One region of the Glaciecola sp. 2405UD65-10 genome, then DNA from elsewhere that is predicted to be linked to it. Evidence: predicted binding sites of a transcription regulator. Region 1 holds the regulator's gene; the other holds the start of a gene.
The links. The regulator FliA, encoded in region 1, starts transcription of late flagellar genes. The targets are predictions, from matches to a motif close to CTAAAGNTNNNNNNNNNNNNGCCGATA.

Region 1 (3,158 bases):
GAAAATATTTGGTACTGCCAGCAGGTGCACAATACCAAGTACTTAAGCAAACGGTTAAAGCTTATCACCAAACTAATATAAAAGGCTGTATTTTTACCAAGCTAGACGAGTGCTATAGCTTAGGTGAAGCCTTAAGTGTGGTGATTGAAAATGATTTATCGTTGAGTTATGTCACCGATGGTCAGCGTGTACCAGAAGACATTAAACTCGCAGACTCAGCAAACTTAACGCTAATTGCAGCAAAACTATATAAAAAATATGGTTTGCTTGAGCAGGGCGGTCGCAGTGACACAATTGCAGGTGGCATATGATAGAAGATCAGGCAAGTACGCTTAGACGTGCTTCAAATAAACAAGTTAAAGTTGTAGCCGTAACGGGTGGTAAAGGCGGTGTGGGTAAAACCAGCTTGACTTTAAACACTGCTATAGCTGCAGCAAAGCTAGGTAAGAAGGTAATGGTATTAGATGCCGATCTGGGCCTGGCTAATATTGATGTAATGCTTGGCCTTCGCATTGAACGTAATTTGTCGCATGTGCTAAACGGCGATTGCACGCTTGATGAAATTCTTGTGACAGGCCCTTATGGCGTCAAAATTGCGCCCGCTACATCGGGCGCGAAATCTATGACCGAACTTACTCGACATGAGCATGCGGGGCTTATACGCGCATTTGGAGAACTTCGCACACCTATTGATATGTTAATTATTGATACGGCGGCAGGTATATCTGACATGGTAGTGAGCTTCTCACGTGCAGCGCAAAATGTAGTAATGGTGGTGTGCGATGAACCAACGTCTCTTACCGATGCTTACGCTTTAATCAAAATACTAAACAGAGAACATGGCGTTTTTAAGTTTAAAGTGGTTGCCAATATGGTAAGGAGCGAGCGTGAAGGACATGAATTATTTAGTAAGTTATCAAAAGTAACTACCCGTTTTTTAGATGTGGCACTAGAGTTAACGGCCATTGTTCCGTTTGATGAAAATGTTCGCAAAGCAGTGCGAAAACAAACCGCCATTGTTGAAGCGTTTCCAAGTTCTCCAGCATCCAAAGCAATAACACAGCTGGCAGAAAAGATGTATGACTGGCCCATTCCTGATCAGGCTGGCGGTCATTTGGAATTTTTTATTGAAAACCTTGTGTCAATGCAAGAATAGGTAAACCAAAGTGAGTACTAAAGTGACTGGATATCAACAGCAAATAGATAAAAACCAATTGGTAGAGAAGCATGCGCCATTGGTTAAACGGATTGCCCATCATTTATTGGCTCGTTTGCCTGCAAGTGTTTTGGTAGATGATCTTATTCAATCAGGCATGATTGGCTTGCTTGAAGCCGCGCGTAATTTTGACGGTTCGAAGGGCGCAAGTTTTGAAACTTTCGCCGGTATTCGAATACGTGGAGCAATGCTAGATGAAATTCGCAAAGGTGACTGGACGCCACGTTCAGTGCATAAAAATTCAAGAGCCATTACAGAAGCCATAAATCAAGTGGAAAAGGCGACAGGGCGAGACGCTCGTGACACTGAAGTCGCCGCCAAATTAGATGTTTCCTTGCAAGCTTATCACCAAATGTTGGGCGAAGTGAACGCTGGAAAATTGGTTGGAATTGAAGATTTAGGCGTAAGTGAAGATGTATTAACTACGGAAGAGTCAAAAGGTGCCGATAAACCTTTTGAGGAGATGATGCAAGGTTCCTTTCAAAAAGCATTGGCGGTTGCGATTACCACCCTGCCTGAAAGAGAAGCGATAGTATTATCTTTGTATTACGATGAAGAATTAAATTTACGCGAAATTGGTGAAGTACTTGAAGTCAGTGAATCGCGAGTAAGCCAAATACATTCACAGGCAATGGTTAAATTAAAATCGAAAATGCAATCGTGGCGTGTTGAGCAATAGTCACATACTTATTAATTTAAATTAAAGCAGTTAAATGCACATCCATTTCGGAGGTAGTTTTGGATAAGAATATGAAAATCCTAGTAGTTGATGACTTCTCAACTATGCGTCGGATCATTAAAAATTTGTTGAAAGACTTGGGCTTTACTAACATTCAAGAGGCAGACGATGGAAACACCGCCTTGCCAATGTTGTTACAAGGCGACTTTGATTTTGTGGTTACTGACTGGAATATGCCCGGTATGCAGGGCATAGATTTACTGCGCGCAATACGCTCTAACGATAAGCTAAAACCTTTACCAGTATTAATGGTAACGGCTGAAGCTAAAAAAGAGCAAATTGTAGCGGCGGCTCAAGCCGGTGTTAATGGTTACGTAGTGAAACCGTTTACCGCAGCCACGTTAAAAGAGAAGCTAGATAAGATATTTGAACGTTTAGGTTAATCCAACTAACTAGGAACAAACCCATGACGCAAGAGCAACCTCTTATATCTTTAGAGCAAGCCAAACTATTGGTTCAGCATCTAGAAAATGGCGAGACTGAGTCAGCAAACGATATTATTCACACAATATCGCTAAATGAGTCTGCGGAACTATTTTCTGAAGTAGGAAAGTTAACACGCCAATTACACGATTCATTGACCGATTTTAACGTGGATGAAAAGTTAGTTGGCTTGGCAGAAGTATCGCTACCCGATGCCACGTCTCGTTTAGAGTACGTGATTGAGGAAACTGAAAAAGCCGCTAACTCAACAATGGATGCGGTTGAAAAAAGCATGCCTATTGCTGAGCAGTTAAATGACCGCCTAGAGGCCATTTTACCTGAGTGGAAGAAATTAATGAGCCGCCAAATAGAACTTGGTGAATTTAAGCATTTATGCATTGAGTTAGATTGCGTATTAGAGAGTGTCTCAAAAGATTCACGCGCATTAAATAGCAGTTTAACAGAAGTACTCATGGCACAAGGCTATCAAGACTTAACTGGCCAAGTTATAAGACAAGTCATCGGCTTAGTAAACGAAGTGGAACAACACCTTGTTGAAATGCTTGCTACGTTCGGTGATACATCACAAATCAAAGATAAAACTCAACCTTCTCTAGAAATAGACGATAAAGTAAAAGCCGAAGGGCCAATTATCGATGCAGCAAAACGTGAAGACGTCATGGATAACCAAGATGACGTTGATGACTTGCTGTCAAGCTTAGGGTTTTAGGGGAGCGAACGAATGTCGTTTGAAGTTGACGAGGATATATTACAAGACTT
Region 2 (3,158 bases), on a different contig from region 1:
TATTGGCAAAAGCAGTATGTGCTTTGTTAACCAAGCCGGTGCGCCTGTTGGCGCTTATTGGGTTGAAATAATTGCAGTATTAAACCAAGTGGCGCCGCCATCATTGCAGTTGTTTAGATACTTACCTGCTACACCTGTGCGTGTATGCCTAGACGCCAAGTTAAACGTGGTAGAACATGGTTTCTCGCCCATTTTCAAAGTAAAAACAAAAATGGCAAGCCAGTTAACGAGTGCCCTTGCACAACCTATAAGTGCAACGATAGAAGAAGCGCTTAAGGTTGCCAAGAAAGACCTAGAAAACGTTAAAAATGCTTCGCTTATTAATATGCAATACGAGCTAGATGAAGAAATTGAGCGCTTAACAGAACTGCGTGAACACAATCCATCTATTCGACAAGAAGAAATTGATTATTTGCATGCGCAGCGCGAACAATTGACCCAAGTGATTGAACAAGCTGAACCAATACTCGACAGTGTGCGTGTTGTTGTTAATAATCCTAAGTAGATACTAAATGGCTTTATTGCACTATGCACCGCCGCAATTTCCGGCCTTTGAGATTCTTTATCAAGATGACGACTTACTGGTACTTAATAAGCCTAGTGGCTTATTAAGTGTGCCAGGTAAAGCGCTTGAGCATAAAGATAGCCTACAAGTTAGAGTGCAGCGCGTTTGGCCCACAGCTACAATTGTACACAGGCTTGATATGGCAACCTCTGGCTTAATGATAATGGCCTTAAATAAACCTAGCCACCGGCATATTTCCAAGCAATTTGAAACACGCTTAGTAGATAAAACATACTACGCTAGGGTATTTGGACATTTGGAAGTACTCAGTGGGAAAGTAGAATTACCATTGATTTGCGATTGGCCCAATAGACCAAAGCAAATGGTAAGTTTTGAGCATGGTAAAGCGGCTTGTACTCATTATGAAGTTGTGAGCACTAGCCATAATACTTCTTTGGTCAAACTTACTCCCATCACTGGGCGCTCTCATCAGTTGCGAGTACATATGTTATCACTGGGCCACCCAATTTTAGGCGACAGGCTATATGCCCACGACCAAGCAAAAGCGCTGTCTGACAGATTATGCTTACATGCTAATAAAATTAGCTTTACCCACCCAAGCACTGGAGAACCATTAAACTTCACCTCTGCCTTTTCCTTTTAACTAATTATATGCCTGACAATTAGTTAGCTATTGCCCCCAAGTTTATGCTGAATTGGCCGATATCAGTGTATTATCTTTAAACGTCTATATATCTTGTAGCCACTAATTTTAGTGCATTCTAGCTTAGATATTTATTGCAGGTGTTATTGGTGAGTCACAACTTTATCCGCCTCTTATACATGAGTATGCTTATTTGCTCGCTACTAAGCGCTAGCTTAAGGCCTGCCTACGCGAGTGATTTCACCTATTTTTTACCCAGTTCCGATGTAAAAGAATTGGCGCTTAGTGTGAACGAACAAACGGTTCCGGTTGCCTTGCTAAGTTTTCCATCTGAGCAAGCCTTGAGTAAAGGTGTTGTGGTAGTAGTAACCGATGCACAGGCAAGCGGCGACGCTCAAAATAGTTTGTATCATGTGGCTAAATCATTACCTAAATGGGGCTGGAATACAGTTTTCGTAAACCCTAGCACTGCATATTTAGGCGCTCAACAAAACAAGCTAGATGATAGCGAAAATAGCAATGAAGCAGATGCAGAGTCTGATCAACAAGAAACACTTGATGATGAAACAGCCGAGCCTGAAGCACAAAGTGCGACAGATGAACTAAATGAGTCAAGCGACGATGTTTCGGATGTTCCCACAGTGCCGCAAGAAGCGGTGCAAACAGGGCTAAAATCTATTGAAATGCAGGCACCGCAACTTACATACACATTTGATGAACACCAAGCGTTTATTCGTGTTTTACTCGAGGAAGTAAATGCGCAATACATGCAAAGCCCCGGCTATAAAATATTGCTCATGCAAGGCAAGAGTGCAGCCAGTAGTTTACGATTATTACAAAGCACTGATACCCAAGGTCCTATTTTAGATATTGAAGTAAATGCTTTAGTGATAAGTAACGTTTATTGGCCTGAACCCGAACTTAACAGTACGCTTAGCCTTAGCCTAGCAAAAGTGCAGTTACCAGTATTAGATCTTAGATCCCTCTCTGACAATTACTGGGCCAAAGAAACCTTTGAAAACAGGTTAATTCAATCAAGAGTCGCCCTAAAGCCCTTTTATCGACAAAGAGAGATTTTAGGCGTACAAATGAGCCGTAATCAAAGTGAGTATTTTACGAAAGAGGTGGTGGGGTGGATGCGTTATTTAGGCTGGTAAATCTAGTGCCGACTTAATACAGTTTCTACCGCTTGTTTTCGCTAAGTACAAGGCTTGATCTGCCGCTTCTATCCATAAATTAGGTCGAAGGTAATCAGCGCTAATTTCCGCAAGCCCTACACTGCAGGTATATTTCAGTTCGTTGCTTTCATACTCAATCACACTTTGCTCAACATATGTTCGAATACGCTCAGCCACGGTATACGCGCTCGCTAGCTTCGTATCTGGCAGTAAAATTACAAATTCCTCGCCACCATAGCGCCCCGCCACATCAGTTTCACGAGTAGCCTTTGCAATCACTGTGGCTAAATGCCGTATGACTTCGTCTCCCGTTTGATGCCCATAGTTGTCATTCACCGATTTGAAATGATCAATATCAAGCATGAGTAAACTGTGGGTTGATTGATTACGTTTACTTAATTTAAATTCTCGGTCAAATCTTTCCTGCCAATAGCGCCTATTGTATAAACCAGTTAAGCCATCTACCCTGCTAATCGTTTTTAAGCGCTGATTAAGGTTTTCTATACGCATTTTAGCAAGCGCTTGGTCAGTAACGTCGTAAATCATTAAACACAATTTACTGACCTTTCCATGCTCGTCTAACATAGGGGTGATAGTCACGTTCTGATACATAAAATCTGAATCTGAGGTAACAGGCCTACTCGCTTCAAATTTAAATAAATAAGGATGTTGTTCCCATATGATGAAAACAGGTGCTGCTAAAGCAAAAACAGGTTCGCACTTGCGTTTCAACCATGTGCTTTGAAGCTCTCTAAAATGCACAAATAGCAAAGTACCCACAATATCATTGCTAGCAATTTGGCTATGATTT

Region 2: the regulator FliA is predicted to act here: its motif matches at 1,205-1,231, upstream of ACOI22_RS12515 (DUF3530 family protein).

Annotation. Positions count from the first base shown of each region.
Region 1 is NZ_JBMEUF010000001.1:1,176,213-1,179,370, reverse strand. Features, by position in the region: gene flhF (flagellar biosynthesis protein FlhF) at 1-311, shown strand, start outside; gene ACOI22_RS05425 (MinD/ParA family ATP-binding protein) at 308-1,156, shown strand; gene ACOI22_RS05420 (RNA polymerase sigma factor FliA) at 1,167-1,895, shown strand; gene cheY (chemotaxis response regulator CheY) at 1,955-2,338, shown strand; gene ACOI22_RS05410 (protein phosphatase CheZ) at 2,362-3,108, shown strand; gene ACOI22_RS05405 (chemotaxis protein CheA) at 3,121-3,158, shown strand, end outside.
Region 2 is NZ_JBMEUF010000002.1:97,198-100,355, forward strand. Features, by position in the region: gene rapA (RNA polymerase-associated protein RapA) at 1-505, shown strand, start outside; gene rluA (bifunctional tRNA pseudouridine(32) synthase/23S rRNA pseudouridine(746) synthase RluA) at 513-1,169, shown strand; gene ACOI22_RS12515 (DUF3530 family protein) at 1,319-2,326, shown strand; gene ACOI22_RS12520 (diguanylate cyclase) at 2,315-3,158, opposite strand, start outside.